Regions from separate parts of the Ruminococcus sp. OA3 genome, predicted to be linked through region 2. Evidence: predicted binding sites of a transcription regulator. Region 2 holds the regulator's gene; the other holds the start of a gene.
What was found. Region 2 encodes Rex, which represses fermentation and respiration genes when NADH is low (regulators of the CRP and FNR family bind a similar motif). Its sites were predicted from a motif close to ATTGTTAANNNNTTAACAAT; they were not measured.
Positions count from the first base shown of each region.

Region 1: a site for Rex is predicted at 5,914-5,933, ahead of MCG98_RS03400 (glycerol dehydrogenase). Genes of this name have one in related genera too.

Region 1 is NZ_JAKNTO010000001.1:727,570-737,210, reverse strand. It holds gene MCG98_RS03430 (AzlD domain-containing protein) at 23-349, opposite strand; gene MCG98_RS03425 (AzlC family ABC transporter permease) at 346-1,041, opposite strand; gene MCG98_RS18935 (GNAT family N-acetyltransferase) at 1,236-2,618, shown strand; gene MCG98_RS03410 (beta-eliminating lyase-related protein) at 2,615-3,649, shown strand; gene MCG98_RS03405 (prepilin-type N-terminal cleavage/methylation domain-containing protein) at 3,679-4,629, shown strand; gene MCG98_RS03400 (glycerol dehydrogenase) at 4,783-5,880, opposite strand; gene MCG98_RS03395 (response regulator transcription factor) at 6,001-6,699, opposite strand; gene MCG98_RS03390 (sensor histidine kinase KdpD) at 6,692-9,391, opposite strand; gene MCG98_RS03385 (hypothetical protein) at 9,384-9,641, opposite strand, start outside.
Region 2 is NZ_JAKNTO010000001.1:2,801,256-2,810,896, reverse strand. It holds gene MCG98_RS12590 (hypothetical protein) at 1-81, opposite strand, end outside; gene MCG98_RS12585 (hypothetical protein) at 193-351, shown strand; gene MCG98_RS12580 (chorion class high-cysteine HCB protein 13) at 377-622, opposite strand; gene MCG98_RS12575 (S8 family peptidase) at 693-2,390, opposite strand; gene MCG98_RS12570 (S8 family peptidase) at 2,528-3,370, shown strand; gene MCG98_RS12565 (NADP-dependent isocitrate dehydrogenase) at 3,446-4,648, shown strand; gene abc-f (ribosomal protection-like ABC-F family protein) at 4,703-6,613, opposite strand; gene MCG98_RS12555 (redox-sensing transcriptional repressor Rex) at 6,765-7,418, shown strand; gene MCG98_RS12550 (NAD(P)H-hydrate dehydratase) at 7,491-9,005, shown strand; gene alr (alanine racemase) at 9,002-9,641, shown strand, end outside.

The DNA.
Region 1 (9,641 bases), 2.1 Mb from region 2:
CATACTGTTATGTGCCGGCTTCTCAGAATACAAGCTGCACCAGCAGCATATATAAAATCGTCCCTCCGCCAATGCTCAACAAAAGATGATGTTTCCATTTATGTATAAAAATCACGAATGCCGCAGCGATCACTTCAGGCACACCAAAAGGCGCCTGAAGAAACGATACAGACTTAAAACAATACACCACCAGCATGCCGATAATTGCAAACGGAAGAACTTCACCCAGATAAAGAATAAATTCCGGCGTCCTTTTATTGCCCGGAAACATTGCAAACGGCAGCACTCTTGTCAGTACGGTTACCGCTGCGATAACAAGGACTGTAATCAGCGCCTGTGTGGATGTCATACCGTCTCCCCCCTTTTCTTCAATCGCCCGTGCAGACCCACGAGACTCAGAAATATCCCGGCCATTGATGCGATGATGAACCAGTCCCGGCCAAATACGATCAAACACAGCAGTGTAATTCCGAGACCCAGAAGCGCAGGTATATGGTTCTCTGTGCTCTCCCACTGTTCAATAAAAATCACGATAAATAATGCGGTCATGGCAAAATCAATCCCTGTGGAATTAAATTTTATAATACTGCCAGCTACATTTCCAATGACAGAACCCGTCACCCAATACAGCTGGTTCAGTACTGCGATGCAGAACATAAACCATTTGCGGTCAACACCCTGCGGTGGTTCTGATGCACAGAGAAGAGAATAAGTCTCATCCGTCAGCGAAAAGATCATATACGGTTTGAGCTTACCGCTAATTTTAAATTTATCCAGCATGGATAATCCGTAAAAAATGTGACGCGCATTGACCATAAGCGTCACCAGCATGGCAGATGCCGGGTTAAACGCTCCCGCCAGCAGGTCAATTGCCACAAACTGCATGGACCCTGCGTAGATAAAAAGACTCATGAGGAGTGCCCACCCCACATGGTATCCCTTGCTCCCAAGCAGCACACCAAATGCGATCCCCAGGAAAATATACCCCATCAACACGGGAAGTGTATATGGGAATGCCACTTTTAATGTTCTTTTGTTCATAAATAACTCCCCCGTTCAATAATGACACTAATGTCAACTGTTACATTATATCGGGGGGAATTATCTTTGTCAATTGCGGTAATTTCCTGTAACAACTGCATTTTCATTGCCTGTTCAGCATCATTTGTTATATAATAAAAAAAATGGCTGTTATCAGTGCATATGCAGGACAGCCGGAAACGGAGGATCATGCGATGCAGCGTTTGCGTAAAGATCAAAAAATACGGATTGCGCCCCTGTTTAAAAACTTTCATCAGTCCATGGTTCATTCCTGCCTGGAAAACCGGATGGGCTGTGCATACGCAGATAATACTGACGCTCCCGTTTCCGCACAGATCATCATTGGGGCTTTCAGTTTCCTGGCGGGAAGGCCAGATGAAAATCTGGTCCGCAACATTCCACCGGACTATGATGCATCCGAAATCCTTATGATTCCCGAAAATGAAACCTGGGATTCTTTAATTGAACTGGTCTGGGGCAGGCGTGCCCGAAGGTTTACCCGATATGCTATTAAAAAAGAACCCGGCGTTTTTAATGATTTTTTGTTAAATGAGTTTATTAACAGGCTTCCTGATGGCTATTCACTGCAGATGATCGATGAAAATATTTATCAGCTTACCTTCCGGGAAGACTGGTCCAGGGATTTATGTGCTTTATTCCCTTCCTACGAAAATTACAGGGAACATGGTATCGGCGCCGGTGTATTATATAAAGGCCTCCTGGTGTCGGGGGCATCCTCCTATGCAGTCAGCAACGGCAGTATAGAAATTGAAGTGGATACCAGACCGGAATACCGCAAAAAGGGGCTTGCTCTCGCATGCTGTGCAAAATTGATTCTGGAATGCCGGCAGCGTGGCCTGTATCCAGGATGGGATGCACACGATCTCAGATCCGTATCACTTGCAGAAAGGCTGGGGTACCATCTGGATTACAGCTATACTGCATATTGCGTGACAGTCCCCCGTAAAAATCCTGTGGCTGCAATACTGCTTGATATGCCACTGCAGGAGCTTTGGACGCTGTTTCCGATCATTCTGAGAGAGCATAACACACAATACAAAAAATGGTATCGTATGGAAAAAAACTGTTTGCTTCAGCTTATTGAAAAGGACCAGGTAATTCAGATTCACCATATCGGCAGCACCTCCGTGGAGGGACTGATAGCCAAGCCAATTGTTGATATACTGATGGAAATTGCAGAAGACTGCAATATTGTAGAACTCAAATCCACGCTTGAATCGAGCGGATGGATATGTATGTCTGAGAGCTATATGCCCGAACTGAAACTTGTATTTAATAAGGGATATACACCAAATGGTTTCGCCAGCCAGGTGTATCATCTTCACATACGCTATTTCGGGGATTGGGATGAACTCTATTTCAGGGATTACCTGATACTGCACGAGAATATCTCCCGGGATTATGCAGTGTTAAAGCAGAAGCTTGCCATGGAATACAAAAATGACCGGGATTCCTACACAAAGGCAAAGACTGCATTTATAAAAGAATATACGCAAAAAGCACGTGCGGAATTTAAAAACCGCTACGCGCCGGATAGACGGAGGATTTTTTCATGATACGATTTGAATCTGATTATGCCGAAGGTGCACATCCGTTAATCATACAAAGGTTATGTGATACAAACATGGAGCAGACCCCCGGCTACGGTGTCGACTGTCACTGTGACGCCGCCCGAAGACATATTAAAAAAGCCTGTCTTTCACCTGACGCAGACATACACTTTCTGGTGGGTGGTACGCAGACAAACACAACGGTGATCTCTTCCATACTGCGTCCGCATCAGGGAGTCATCTGCGCCTCTACAGGACATATAAATGTCCATGAAAGCGGTGCCATTGAAGCATCCGGCCATAAGGTCCTGTCTCTGCCGTGTGATGATGGCAAGATTACCGCACAGCAGATTGAGGATTTTATACTGGGGCATTTTCATGATGAAAATTTTGAGCATATGGTCCAGCCCGGTATGGTCTACCTGTCCTGGCCGACGGAAAACGGCACCCTTTATTCAAAAAATGAACTGGTAGCCATAAACAGCGTATGCCGCCGCTGCCGGATACCACTGTACATCGACGGCGCCAGAATGGGTTATGGGCTCATGGCTGATTCCTGTGATCTTGCGCTGCCAGACTTTTCCAGACTTGCAGACGTCTTTTATATCGGCGGAACAAAAGTCGGCGCACTGTTCGGTGAAGCTGTTGTCATCACAGATTCTGCCCTGAAGACAGACTTCCGATATCTTATCAAGCAAAACGGCGGAATGCTGGCAAAAGGCAGGCTGCTTGGCATTCAGTTTGAAACTTTGTTCGAAGACGGACTGTATTACAGGATAGCCAAACATGCGGTTACTCAGGCCATGCGCATTAAGCAGGCGTTCCTCAGCAAAGGAATTCCTCTTTTATATGATTCTTTTACCAATCAGCAGTTTCCAGTTCTTGATCAGATACAGATTGACCAGCTTTCCAGGCGTTATTCTTTCTGCTTCTGGGAACGGATTGATGAAAAGCGCTCTGCCGTCCGGTTCTGTACGAGCTGGGCAACTTCGGAAACCGATGTGGATCAGCTCCTCAGTGATATCGAACATCTTTAAAACTAAAGGGAAAGTTTTTGGTGAGACTTATGAAAAAGAAATTAGACAAGAATAACAGGGGGTTCACTCTGGTTGAACTTATTGTGGTTATCGTTATTATTCTGGTCCTGGCAGCCGTTATGGTACCATCTATACTACGTTACGTTAACAAAGCAAAGGAAGCCTCTTATATTTCAGAGTGCAGTACCGTCGTAACAATGGCGAATATCCATGCCGCAGAAGTTTACTCCCGCCTTGGCAGCGACAGTCTGCAAACTGTTTTAAACCGGCCAGAGGAGCGGAAAGCGATTACCGAAGCGGCTGGTGTGAGTGGCAGTATCAATTACATCAGATGCGATGCAGCTACCGATACTGTTATACAGCTGGAGTATGTTGCAAAAGATGGAACCGTGGTACTCTATGATGTATCTGCAGATCCACAATACAGGATTATGGACCGCGAAAATGGCATTCTGACCGGAAGTACAGCACAGGACTATCTGAATTCCCTGCAGTCACTTCTGAACCTTGTTGGGGGAACAGCCAGTGCTGATGCAATCAAGGCCCTTTATCCGCAGGAAGAATATCCGGATTTGTATTATAGTAACGGAAACCTGAAAACAAATCTGGACTCCCAGTATCTGCAGCTGTACATGAAGGCCAAGAACAAGGGCTCCTATCCTCCTGTTGATACGAGCACACTTCCGCAGGAACTGCAGAATCTGGACACAGGAAAAATTCTGCAAAACCAGGTTTGGATTCCGATGATGATCAAGGACAGTGAAGGTAACTCCATTACCGTCATGGCTTCCGGTAATTTTTCAGACCAGAATAAAAATTATGGCGCAGCGCATGCGTCTGTCATTTACAATCCTGTTGATCAAAGTTATTACTATCATGCAAACTATTCAGGAACCCAAATTAATACCAAGTACCTTAGCGATCAGAATCCAAGCTGGGATGACATTATCGGAAACGATTCATGGAAAAAGCTCGAATAAATTATTGAAAGCGCTCAATCGTCATTGGGCGCTTTCACCTGTTTCATCTGCTCTTTTCTCCAATATTTTCTCAGATAATCCCCTGACAGCATCAGGAATCACATCCAGAACAATAGAAATGCCTAAGGTAAAAAACCATGTGGAATCAATCGTTTATTCCTCTGTAAAACATCTTCCAAGTGCATCCGCCGCCATGATCGCGGCATATACATCTTCGGGAGTAACCTCAAAAGGCATATTACAGAGGGTATCACCCTCTGCTGCGGCAAGCCTGGCAACTTCCATGATTTCCTCAGATTTAACTTCCGTGATTCCAAGCTCTTCAAGCGTGGTGGGAAGTCCTACAGCCTGGCAGAATTCCAGTACCTCTTCTATCTCCTCCATGTCAGCATTCTCAAGCACAAGCTGAACCAGTGTACCGAATGCCACTTTCTCTCCATGATACAACCCATGTGTCTCTTTAATCACCGTCAGCCCATTGTGGATTGCATGTGCCCCGGCAAGCCCCCCGCTCTCAAATCCGATTCCGGACAGATACGTATTGGCCTCAATCACATTTTCCACAGCCTTGGTACACACCTTCTCCTCCGCCGCGATCGCTGCACTTACTCCATTCTCCATCAGCGTGTCATAACAAAGCCGAGCCAGCGCCAGCGCTGCTAGCGTGCTCTTTCCGCCTACACAGTTTACCGCATCTGACTGCCTGCAGGCTCTCGCCTCGAAGTATGTGGCAAGCGCATCCCCCATACCGGAGATCAACAGTCTTGCAGGTGCCCTGCTCACAATATCCGTGTCAACCAGCACAATATCCGGGCTGGACGGCAGAAACAGATATTTTTCAAAAACTCCATCCACTGAATAGATAACGGAAAGGGCGCTGCACGGTGCATCGGTAGAGGCAATCGTCGGCACGATAACCACAGGAATACCCGCATAAAAGCCGACTGCTTTTGCCGTATCATGAATCTTACCGCCGCCGACGCCTGCGATCATATCACAGCCGGCTGCCTTTACAATTTCTATGATCCGGTTGATCTCTGTCATACAGCATTCACCGTTAAATATTTCAAACACAATCTCAATTTCAGTATCCTTCTGACCTTCCGTGATCGCTGCCTCCACACGTTTTTTCCCCGATGAGCTGACCAGGATACAAAGTTTTTTCCCATAGTTTTGAGCAAAAGAACATAAATTTCTGATCTCACCCTTGCCCTGAATATATCTGCTTGGACTTGCAATAATCTGTGCCATAATCTCTACCTCCATAATAATTCAACTGGTTTACCTGTTATTATTTTAACATTATGCCACTCACACGCTGATTTGTCAATTAACTCTCTGCAAAGCCCGCATATAATCCGGATGGATTCTTCAGACGCGCAGCATCCGGTATCCCACTCCGACATGTGTCTGAATATACTGTGGGATTGTCGGATCTTTTTCAATCTTTTTGCGCAGTGTGGCCATGTGAACACGGAGCGAGGCAACATCATTTTCCCAGGCACTTCCCCAGATTTCTCTCGTGATATAGGCATGGGTCAGTACTTTGCCCACATTTTTACACAGCAGGCACAGAAGCCTGTATTCGATAGGTGTCAGATGCAGCTCCAAATCATCCATATACGCACATCCGGAAGCGTAGTCAACCGTCAGACTGCCATTATGAAAAACGGAAGCTTCCTCCGCCGTCTGTCCCTGCACATAATTCAGCCTTCGAAAAGTCACCCTGAGTCTCGCCAGCAGTTCTTCCACGGAAAAGGGTTTTGTCAGATAATCATCTGCGCCGGCATCCAGTGCGTAAATTTTGTCCATATCCTCACTCCGTGCGCTGATAACAATGATCGGCATATTTGACCAGGATCGGATCTTCTTTATGATCTCCACCCCATCCATATCAGGAAGCCCCAGATCCAGCAGAACCACATCCGGCTTATGAGAAACCGCTTCCACAATTGCGGCCTCGCCTGTTGCCGCGGTGTGATATTTATAGTCCTGTGTCCCCAGTGTGGTTGTTATCAGGTTCCGAACTGCCGCATCATCTTCTACTACAAGAACCATTGGTTTATTCATGTAACGTTACCTCCTCTGCCGGCAGTGTAAACCGAAACAGCGCACCCTTTGGATTGTTATCACATACAGAAATTTCTCCGCCGTGGGCGTTTATAATAGACTTACAGAGCGCAAGTCCCAGACCCATGCTCCGTCTGCTGTCCGCCACCTTTACATTTGCCGTATAAAACATATCGAATATTCTCTGTTTTGCCTCATCCGATATTCCATCGCCGTTATCAGATATTTCAATCACCGCCCAGCTTCCCTCTCTGCGTGTTCTTACATCGATCTGTGATCCTGACGGCGTATATTTGACTGCATTGTCCACGATATTCATTATCACCTGCATAATGAGCCGTGCATCTATTTTAACCAGGATAAAGTCTTCTGACTGTGTTACTATAATTTCATGCTCCACACTGCGCCGGTTGATATGATGCATCGCCTCTGTCACCACTTCATCGAGTAATTCTGTGGTCAGATTCAGATGCATGGTCCCGTCTTCAATCCTGGTAACCGAAAGCAGATTCTCCACCAGATTGATAAGCCACAGGGAATCATCATAGATATCAGAATAGAGCTGTCTGCGCTGTCCCATATCCAGATGCTCCTCACTGGCCAGTAAAATTCCGGCATTTCCGGAAATGGAAGTCAGCGGAGTTCGCAGGTCATGTGAAATGGAACGAAGCAGATTGGCCCTCAGCTGTTCATTTCTGGCAAGAGCTGCAGCTTCCTGACGGTCTTTTATAGCCATGTCTTTCTCAAGCGCCAGTGCACATTCTCCCAGGATTGACAGTATCACACTGTTCTCAAAAGAATCCAGCGGCCGGTTATGTACCGCGATTCCTACGACGCCGTATACCTTATCGGTGATGCGGACTGCCAGGTACATACAGACGGCACTTCCCAGCGTATTTGTACCGGCACCCGCATGTTTGTTGTTTTTAAATACCCATGCTGCCACCGCCTGTTCATTGTCTGTTGTATAAATACCTTTTTCCGTCTGCTCACCGTCGGCCATAAAGACCTGAGGTTTAGCCAGTGTTCCATCCTCAGCACGGTAAAATACAAGATTCCGCTTCAAAAGTTTCACCAGTTGCTGTGCTGTCACGGATATAATATCTGATACCTGCTCTGCCTGTGCCAGCATCTGATTAGTCTCAAGCAGGATCCGGGTCCTGTAAGCCGACTGTGCAGCCTGGAACGCCTGGCGCTTGATCTTGACTGCAAGAGAACTTGTGATAAACGCGGCGATAAACATCACCACAAACGTAACCGGATATCCGCTGTCGTACGCCTGAAACGTAAAGCGCGGCACAGTAAAGAAAAAGTTAAATACAAACACACAGAATACTGAAAGTATCAGACTGAAAATCCTCCGGGATGTGATTACAGAGGTGACCAGCACACACAGGATATAAATGGTGATAATATTAGCTTCGCTGAATCCACACTCATAAAACACAGTTCCTATGGCTGTAGCCCCGGCAAGCATAGCGAGAGTCTTTAACAGGTCGGGCAGCAGGTTGCCCCGCCCGTCCCCCTTCAGTATATGTGCGGCTTTGTAAGCTGGCGTATTCTTATCCGGAATGATATATACGTCAAGATTGGGGGAATATGTGATCAGCTGTTCTGTCAGGGACTGACGCCCAAAAATGCTTCTTCTTCTGGCGCTGGACCTTCCCACTACTACCTTGGAAACGCCAGAAAGCCTTGCAAATTCTGAAATCTGCAAAGCAATATTGTCCCCATATGTCGTCTCAATATGAGCTCCCAGCTGCTGCGCCAGCTTCATGTTTTTCCTCAGCCGTTCTTTATTCTCACCCTCCATTCTGGAAAAATCGGGGGTTTCCACAAACAGCGCCGTAAAATTTCCTTTAAAGGCATTTGCCATTCTGGCTGCTGTTCGTATCAGCCTGGCATTCGTAGGTGACGAGGACAGACACACCATGATGTGCTCATCCGTATAGTAATCGCTGCTCTGTGACTGCTTGATTTTATCCGATATCCGGTTAATGCGGTCAGCTGTTCTTCGGAGCGCTATTTCCCTCAGCGCCACCAGATTCTCCGTCGTAAAAAAATTCCCCAGCGCCCTGCGCGCCTGGTGTTCTTTATAAATTTTGCCCTCATTCAGACGCTCGATCAGTTCTTCCGGTTCAATATCAACCAGAGATACCTGATCTGCCCGGTCGAATACGTGATCCGGAATCCTTTCCCTGACCAGTACACCGGTTATGGATGCCACAATGTCATTCAGGCTCTCGATATGCTGGACATTGACTGTGGTATAGACATCAATTCCGTTATTCAGCAGTTCTTCCACATCCTGATACCGTTTCAGATGACGGCAGCCTTCCGCATTCGTATGCGCCAGCTCATCCACCAGAATCAGCTGCGGTTTCCTCTCTATTGCAGCATCCAGATCCAATTCTTTCAGCCTGATGCCCTTATGTTCAATTTCCTGGTTTTGCAGACATTCCAGCCCCTTTAGAAGCTGCATGGTCTGAGGTCTGGTATGTGGTTCCACATATCCGACAATGACATCCACACCACGACGTTTTTCTGCATGAGCAGCCTTCAGCATCGCATACGTTTTCCCCACACCGGCAGCATAGCCAAAGAAAATTCGTAAGTGTCCCCGGTTCCTGTCCTGAGTTTCCTCTTCAATTTTTTTAAGCAGCAGATCAGGGTTTGCTCTTATATCATCCATTTGGGCCTCCTTTCTTTATATAAGGCCTGGGGAACAGCAGTTTTAAAAATAAACGCTCAGCGGTACTGTCACTGTCATAGTTATAGTACATTCTTTTGTTTTCTCCGTTTATCACAGCAAAACCGTTTTTTTCATCGTATAAAATTCGGACTCCCAGCTGATCTAAAGCAAGCCTCAACGCCATTTCCCAGGAAAACATCGTCAGTCTCTGTTCATCTTCCATCAACTTCCATACCTCATCAAACTCGAT
Region 2 (9,641 bases):
GGCGGCTTTCATCATCTGAAGACTGTCATCGTTGACCATCTGGTCGAGTGTTGTCATTTGCGGGGTGCTTTTTTCTTTCATGGCACAACCTTTTATTTTTTTAAATTTTATGATTTTATTATCTACTATATGACAGGTTCAGGAATTTTGACATATGATATTAGAAAATGATAAGGAGGTACAGGATTTATCATGGATGAAAGAAAACAAAAACTGATCGTTGACGGGAACGCCCTTTATGAGATAGATATGGAATGTGTGGAACATAAAAAAGACAGGATGCGCGACATGAAGAACGGCGGATACAGAAAAAAACGAAGAGAAACAGAAAGAAAGACGCCGGGGAGATAATCCCCGGCGTCTTTCCGTATCATTATTATCCGCAGATGGAGCCACATCCGCCGCAGCAGAAGAGCAGAAGGATAATCAGCAGACAGCTGTTGTCACCGCCGAATCCGCCGCAGCCACCGCCGCAGCCACAGCTGTCGCCATTACCACAGCAGCAGAGAAGCAGGATGATCCAGATAATGGAATTACATCCGCCGCCTCCGAAACAAGAATTACCGGAATCGCATCCAGAATCACATCCACATCCACAGTTTGTAGCAGCTAAATCACTCATTTATAGTTCCTCCAAAATTTGTTTACACTCCATCATATGTAAATCGGTTCCAGGTTGCTACAAAAAAAGTTCAGGTTTCGAAAAAAGATGTAAAAGAACGGTAAACATTCAGTTTCCCGTAACCCCATTCGCGGTTTGGATATACGATTCCGGGCTCCCGAACGGTACCCCGGATCAGAAAATCTCTGATTTCTGCAGAATTGAACAGCAGAAAAGGACTGCGTTTGAGCCCCCATTCCATGACAAGCGCGGCACTGCCGGCTGTCAGGCCTGCTGCGAGGCAGGAACCGGTGCGTGTTGTCAGATTGCCGCGCGCGTTCATTCCTGTCAGATTGACTCCCGGTGCGCAGAAATCGGGTTTCTGAACATCCAACGTGGTGTTTCCACGCCCTGAATTCAGAAAAAGACCATTGGTATACGCATCATACGTACCGGTTGCAATGATGTTGGAGGCATCGGACGGTGCTGTGAGTGTGGTATAAGCGTCTGGTTTGAGAAACACGATATCGGGATCTGTGAATCCGTAAATCGGAAGCCACATGTGAAAAGAGCCGAAGAGAACCCGCGGGCCGTAGACTCTGACACGCCAGATACCAGGGGATGGCTGGCGAAAACGCATAAAGATAAGCTGACTGCCTGTAACGGCCTGTATAGTTTCATAGTGCACTTCGATCGTAGTGGGGTCCAAAATAAAACCCGCATTTACCGTATTATTCAGTCCAAATGGAATCCGTGAGACGACCTCACCGGTGGGAGAGACAAAGCCTACAGAGAACGCGTCAGGTGAACGCACCCATGTTTCGAGGAAAAATCCGGGAGATCCTTCAGGAACCAGAATCTCTATGGTCTCATAGGACACATTTTCAGGAAGTTCACCGTAGTAATGGTGTGCACGCCCCGCCTCATTTCCACATGCAACCACAACGGCATTTGTAATCAGTATACTGGATCCGGACAGAACAACGGACAGCGGCATCCCTCCGGCATGATCGCCCTGGTTGGTACCGAGTCCTATACATACCACAAGCGGAACCTGTAATTCAAGGGCCAGGTTCCGCAGATAGGAATAAGCCATGATAATATCTGATTCCTGGTAAACGGGTTCGGACCCTGAGTAATAAAAGAATTCTTTCAGGTAATCTTTGGCCTCCTTCAGTTTTACCATCGCAATGGTGGAACTGGGGGCAGCACCGATAAAATTTTCCTCCGGAATTGCAGAACCCGCCGTGACACTCGCCAGAAATGTACCGTGTCCGTTTGTGTCAGTTGAAGGCACAACCTCAAGAGGGGTATCAGACTGAAGCGCCTGGTTGATTTCCGCGCGGCGGTATTCGGTGCCATACGGGAAATGAGGAGGTACAGTGCCCCCCTGTATGGTCTGATCCCAGATGGCTTCGATTCTCGTATTCCCGGCAGCATCACGGAATACCCGGTTGGTATAATCGATTCCGGTATCTATAAATCCGATCAGTACACCAGATCCGGAAAGGTTCAGATTGGTGAGGTTCTGCACCTGTGTGATCCCTGATACCTCCAGGCTGGTGGTGTCCTGCAGCATAAACAGATTCGGAATGGTATTGTATCTCGTATACTCTAAAAGTGCCGTGTTCCTCGGTGCCGGAACATTGAGAAGAGAATACGCAGTATCCATTTCGAGAAGCCTGATCTCCGGCAGAATATCGGACAATGTCGAAAAATCAAATACGGAAGGGATAATGTAGTCATAATAATCGTTGGATATAATTGCTTCCTGCAAAGAATTTGGCATATGTGAAGTCCTGTTTTTTTACTATCCTATGCAGGAACTTATACAGTCAATCAGAAAGTTTTTTCCTGCCCTGCGAAACGGGGCAGGATGTGCCTCAGTTGAATACGTTAATATTAAATAAGCAAGAAGGTTTATGTATGCTGAAAGTTAATAAGTATGCGGGGAAAGGCATCGGTGTGGCTGTGTTGGACACCGGAATCTTTCCCCATATTGATTTCGATAACAGAATTTTGTATTTTCAGGATTTCGTACAGAAAAAGTCGGAACCCTATGATGATAATGGTCATGGCACGCATGTGTCCGGCATTATAGCCGGAAGCGGAAGAGCCTGTGGCGGAAAATGGCACGGCGTAGCACCGGGGTGTCATCTGGTAGGATTAAAAGTGCTCGACAAAGCGGGGAATGGGATGCAGCAGAACACGCTGCGTGCGCTCGACTGGATCAGGAGATATCATGACAGATTCCACATCCGTATTGTCAATATTTCAGTCGGATCGATCACACAGAATCAGCGGCAGCATGATGAGCTGATACGCTCAGTGGAAGTGCTCTGGGATCTGGGTCTGGTAGTTGTGGCGGCGGCAGGTAACGGTGGTCCACGCCCCGGAAGTATCACGGCACCGGGGAGCAGCAAGAAAGTGATCACTGTCGGTTCCAGCGATATGCTCGATGCGCATCATCTGCTTTCCGGGATAGGACCCACAGCGGAATGTGTCTGCAAACCGGATATCGTCTGCAGGGGCCACGAGATACTGTCCTGCGCTGCTGCACCATCCGGTACAGAATACGTAAGAAAAAGCGGTACCTCCATGTCCACCCCGTATATTTCAGGGGCGATAGCACTCGCACTTGAAAAAGACCCGCTGCTCACAAACGTGGAAATAAAAATGATGCTGCGGGACTGTGCTAAGGATCTTGGCTTTTCTCACAACCAGCAGGGATGGGGAGAATTTGATTTTGAGAAATTTATGAACTATTGACAATTATCCGACATTTGCATACAATAGAGAGCGTGTAAAGAATTGTACAATCAGGCATGGATACAGGAGGATACTATGGAAAAAATCAAGATGACGACCCCGCTGGTAGAGATGGACGGAGATGAGATGACACGGATTCTCTGGCAGATGATCAAGGATGAGCTGCTGCTGCCGTTTATTGATCTGAAAACAGAATATTATGATCTGGGTCTGAAACATAGAAATGATACAGATGACCAGGTGACTGTGGACTCTGCAAATGCAACGAAGAAATACGGTGTTGCTGTAAAGTGTGCTACGATCACACCGAACGCCGCAAGAATGACGGAGTATGACTTAAAAGAAATGTATAAAAGCCCGAACGGAACCATCCGTGCGATGCTGGACGGTACCGTATTCCGCGCACCGATCGTTGTCAGGGGGATCGAGCCCTGCGTTAAAAACTGGAAAAAACCGATCACGCTTGCAAGGCATGCGTATGGGGATGTCTACAAGAACACGGAAATGATTGTTCCGGGACCGGGTAAGGTAGAACTGGTATATACGGCTGAGGACGGAACCGAGACAAGAGAGCTCGTTCACAATTTTACAGGACCGGGTATCGCTCAGGGAATGCATAATTTAGATAACTCAATTGAAAGTTTTGCAAAGAGCTGTTTCAACTATGCGCTGGATACAAAGCAGGATCTCTGGTTTGCGACGAAGGACACGATTTCCAAAAAATATGACCATACCTTCAAAGATATCTTCCAGGAAATCTATGACCGTGAATATAAAGAGAAATTTGAAGCGGCAGGGATTGAATATTTCTACACACTGATCGACGATGCCGTTGCCCGCGTGATGAAAGCAGAAGGCGGATTTATCTGGGCCTGCAAGAATTATGATGGTGATGTTATGAGTGATATGGTATCGTCAGCATTCGGTTCGCTTGCAATGATGACCTCTGTCCTTGTTTCTCCTCACGGATATTTTGAATATGAGGCGGCACATGGAACTGTTCAGCGTCACTATTACAAACACTTAAACGGAGAAGAAACCTCAACAAACTCCGTGGCAACGATATTTGCATGGACCGGTGCTCTCAGAAAGAGAGGAGAGATGGATGGCATTTCAGAGCTGTGTGATTTTGCAGACCGGCTGGAAAAGGCCACGCTCACAACGATTGAAAGCGGAAAGATGACAAAAGATCTTGCCCTGATCACATCTATTCAGAATCCGACTGTACTTAACAGCAAAGATTTTATCCTGGAGATCCGCAAAGAGCTGGAAAAATAAATAACAACGGCAGGAGGCGTCTGATTGTATTATCAGACGCCTCTTTTTAATGATTTATTCTGCAAGTATTTCCCATTGCCCATACAGTTCCTCCAGCTTCATCTGAATATCCGCCTGTTCTGACGACAATTCAATGCATTTCGCAGGATCTGTTGCCACTTCCGGAAGAATGAGTATTTCATCAATGTCACTGCTGCGCGCTTCCAGAGCAGAAATATCAGATTCCAATTTCTTCAGATCATTTTCACGTTTTCGCCTGCGGGCCTGTTCTTCTTTCTGCTGCTGCCAGGAAATCTTTGTCTTAGACGGTTCCTCCGGTATTTCTTCTGCGGGTTTTCCGGTTGTACAGCGAAGTGTGAGTTCGTCCTTTTTTTCAACATAATAATCATAATTCCCAATATAATTGACGAACGTCTCGTTTACGAGATCCAGTATACGTGTCGCAGTCTGATTGATAAAATAGCGGTCATGTGACACATACAACACGGTTCCGGTGTACTGGTTCAGCGCCTGTTCCAGAATTTCTTTTGAGGTGATGTCCAGGTGGTTCGTAGGCTCATCCAATATCAGAAAATTAGCATTGGAAAGCATCAGTTTTGCAAGAGACACACGTCCGCGCTCTCCGCCGCTTAAGGTCCTGATCTGCTGAAAGACATCATCTCCGGTAAATAAAAACGCAGCGAGTACGTTACGGATCCGCGTCCCGGTCAGGTCGGGAAATGCATCGGATATTTCCTGGAAGATAGTTTTTTCCATGTCAAGTACATGGTGTTCCTGATCGTAGTATCCGATATGAACGTTGCTCCCCAGCGTAAAGCACCCGGCGTCCGGCTCGATCAGCTGATTCAATATTTTCAGGATCGTAGTTTTTCCTGTTCCGTTTGCACCGATGATTGCTACGCGTTCACCGCGTTTGACTTCAAAAGAAAGGTCATGAAACAGGCGCAGCCCAGGATAGGATTTGGAGAGAGATTCTACGGACAGTACGTCATTTCCGCTTTGAATGCATGGCTCCAGGATCAGACGCATCTCATCATTGACCTCCTGAGGTTTTTCCAGGACTTCGATTTTTTCCAGCATTTTTTCGCGGCTCTCTGCACGTTTGATGGACTTTTCACGGTTGAAAGATTTCAGTTTGGCGATAACCTCCTCCTGATGCCGGATTTCCTGCTGCTGGTTTAGATATGCCTTGATCTTTGCCGCGCGCACCTGTGTGCGTTTTTTTGCGTAATCGGAATAATTGCCTGTATATGTTGTCAGGACTGACTGCTCCAGTTCGAAGACTTTCGTTACGATGCGGTCGATAAAATAACGGTCGTGAGATACGATCAGGACAGCTCCGGGATAGCGCTGTAAAAATGATTCCAGCCAGGCAATGGAGTCAATGTCAAGATGGTTAGTCGGCTCATCGAGCAGGAGCACATCCGGTTTCTGCAGCAGCAGTTTTCCGAGTGCGACACGTGTTTTCTGACCTCCGGATAAGGTACTGATGGTTTTGGAAAAATCATCTTCCTCAAAACCGAGTCCTTTCAGTACGCCGGTAACTTCACTTCTGCATGCGTAGCCGTTTTCAAGCTCGAATTTTTCACAGATGCGGTGATAACTCTCCATCAGCCGCTCAAGTTCTGCGCCTGCAAGGTTCTTCATGGTTTCTTCCATCTGCCGCATCGTTTCTTCCATCTGAAGAACGGGACGTTTGATTTCCAGCACTTCATCGTAGAGGGAGGCGTTGCTGTTCATATCCTGATGCTGTGCCAGATACCCCAGCGTCCTGTTTTTTGCCAGGATTACCTCGCCGCTGTCCCCTGGCATTTCACCTGCAATGATTTTCAGCATTGTGGATTTTCCGGTGCCGTTCGCACCGACAAGAGCAGTTTTCTCGTGGTCCTCGATGTGAAAGGAAGCGTCATGTAATATAATATTGGTTCCAAAAGATTTTTCTATATTGTGGCATGATAATATCATTGGTAATTGTATCTCCTTATCATCTATAATCTGCTGACTGTCTCCATTATATGAAAAGTATGAAAAAAATACAAGAAAAACAGCGTTCTGTTTGACAAACTTATAACAAAAAGATATAATAAAACGAGGTATAAGACAGGAGGATCTGGTTTTGGACGGAAAGGGAATTTCCAAAGCAGTCATCACGAGGTTACCAAGATATTACCGTTATCTGGGCGAACTGCTCGAGAATGGTGTGGAACGCATCTCGTCCAACGATTTGAGCAAACAGATGAAGGTAACAGCTTCACAGATTCGTCAGGATCTGAACAACTTCGGCGGCTTTGGTCAGCAGGGTTATGGTTATAATGTGAGGTTTCTCTATAATGAGATTGGCAGAATTCTGGGGCTCGACCATGTACATTCCATGATTATCATCGGCGCCGGTCATTTGGGTCAGGCTCTTGCCAATTATGTTAAATTTGAGAAGCGGGGTTTTAAGATCATCGGTATTTTTGATACCAATCCAAATCTGAAAGGAAGTATGGTACGTGGGATCGGCATACAGATGCTGGATGAACTTCCGCAGTTTCTGGAGGAATACAGAGTTGAGATCGCAACACTTACGATTCCGAAAGACAGCGCAAAGGAAGTCGCAGAGCTTCTGGTTGCAAATGGAATCAAGGCGATCTGGAATTTTGCACATATCGATTTAAATCTGGTTCTTCCTTCAGATATTATCGTAGAAAATGTACATCTGTCAGAAAGCCTGATGCGGCTTTCCTATAACCTGACACATGCAGAAAATGAACAGAAAAAAATGTAGAGGATGTTGTACCTGCGGATGCGAGAAGGCGGATCGGGTACAACATTGTTTTGCTTTCGGGGAGGTTGTTTTATGAGACGTGTTGTTACCACACGGCAGATGAAGGAAGCGGATGAATATACGATCAGGAAAATGGGCATACCGTCGCTGGTCCTTATGGAGCGGGCGGCACTTGCCTGTGTCGAGGTATTGGAACGGGAATTTCCCCTGGAACAGGTTTTGATACTTTGCGGAACCGGAAATAACGGCGGTGACGGGATCGCCATCGGACGCATCCTGCATCTGGCGGGGTATGATGTATCCATATGCCTGACAGGAAGTGACGCGCATCGCAGCGAAGAAAATAAAACTCAGAAAGAAATTGCAGAAAATTATGGTACAACCTTTGTAAACAACCCGGACCCGGCTGAATATACTACTATAGTAGATTCCGTTTTTGGAATCGGTTTGTCACGTAAGCTTTCTCCTCAGTACTGTACGCTGTTTCAAAAAGTCAACGCATCATGTGCAAAAGTACTGGCTGTCGATATCCCGTCCGGTATACATGGAAATACGGCAGAAATTTTGGGGGCGGCTATCCGGGCGGATGTGACAGTGACTTTTGCATTTGCAAAACCGGGACTTTTGATGTATCCGGGTGCGGATTTTGCCGGCAGGCTGAAGGTCTGTGATATCGGAATCTACGAGGTGGAAAACACTGTTTATCAGCCGGATATTCACCAGATAGATAAAAAAGACCGCTCATGGATGAAACGCCGAAATCCCGGGGGGAACAAAGGCACCTTTGGTAAAATACTGCTGATCGCGGGATCGGTGAACATGTGCGGAGCATCTTATCTAAGCGGTATGGCTGGCTTTTTAACGGGAGCCGGTATGGTAAAAATTCATACGGTCAGAGAAAATCGTGTAATTTTGCAGCAGCAGTTTCCCGAAGCCATGTTGTCTGTCTATGATGACGGGGACCCGAATCTGTCAGGCCTTGATGATGCGATCAGCTGGGCGGATGTGATTGGAATCGGTCCAGGGCTTGGAACCTCACGGACGGCGGAAAAACTTTTGGACCATGTACTTGCAGCCTGCCGGGTTCCTCTTGTTATCGATGCGGACGGGCTTAATCTGCTTTCAAGAGATACGGACAGGCTGAAGGGGTTGAAATGCCCCTGTATTGTAACTCCTCATCTCGGAGAAATGAGCAGGCTGACAAAAATGGGTATTTCTCAGATTCAGAAAGACCGTCTGAAGACGGCATCTGAGTTTGCACGAAACTATCATACGGTGTGTGTACAGAAAGATGCCAGGACCGTTATCGCTGATCCTGACGGGATGATATTCATCAATACATCGGGAAACAGTGGAATGGCCACAGCCGGAAGCGGGGATGTGCTGACGGGAATGATCCTCGGCCTTCTGGGGTCAGGCATGCCGGCGAGAGAGGCCGCAGCACTCGGGGTCTGGCTGCACGGCTGTGCAGGGGAAGCAGCATCCCGGAAAGCAGGGGAAGCTTCTGTTATGGCCGGAAATCTGTTGGAAGAGATACCGGACTGTATAAAAAATGATGGTAACAATACGGAAGAAGGGAAAGTATGAAATCAGACAGCAGAATCGCTGCCAGGATCAGCCTGGATGCGATAGAAGAGAACTTCAGACAGATGAGGGCAAATATCAAAGAGGATACCAGGATGGTGGCTGTCATCAAAGCGGACGGTTACGGTCACGGCGCTGTGAGGATCGCCAGGCTTGTAGAACATTATGACTATCTCTGGGGATTTGCAGTTGCGACAACGGAGGAAGCCGTCCAGCTGCGTGAGCACGGGATAAAAAAACCCGTGTTGATCCTGGGATTTGTGTTTGAGGAAGATTATGAGACGGTCGTGCGATATGAGCTGAGACCGGCTGTCTTTACGCTTTCCATGGCAAAGGAACTTTCTGACGCCGGAAAAGAAGCAAATAAAATGGTTCATGTACACATTGCACTGGATACAGGCATGAGCCGTATCGGCTTTTCTGACACAGAAGAGAGTGTCCGGCAGATACATTGTATCTCCGAACTCCCCTGGATTTCTATTGAAGGGATGTTTACACATTTTGCCAGGGCTGATGAAACTTTGCTGGAACCTGCCCGCCTGCAGCTCAAGCGCTATCAGGAATTTCTGTCTATGCTCAGAAAAGCAGACATTGATATTGGCCTTAGACACTGCAGCAACAGTGCAGGCATCATGCAGT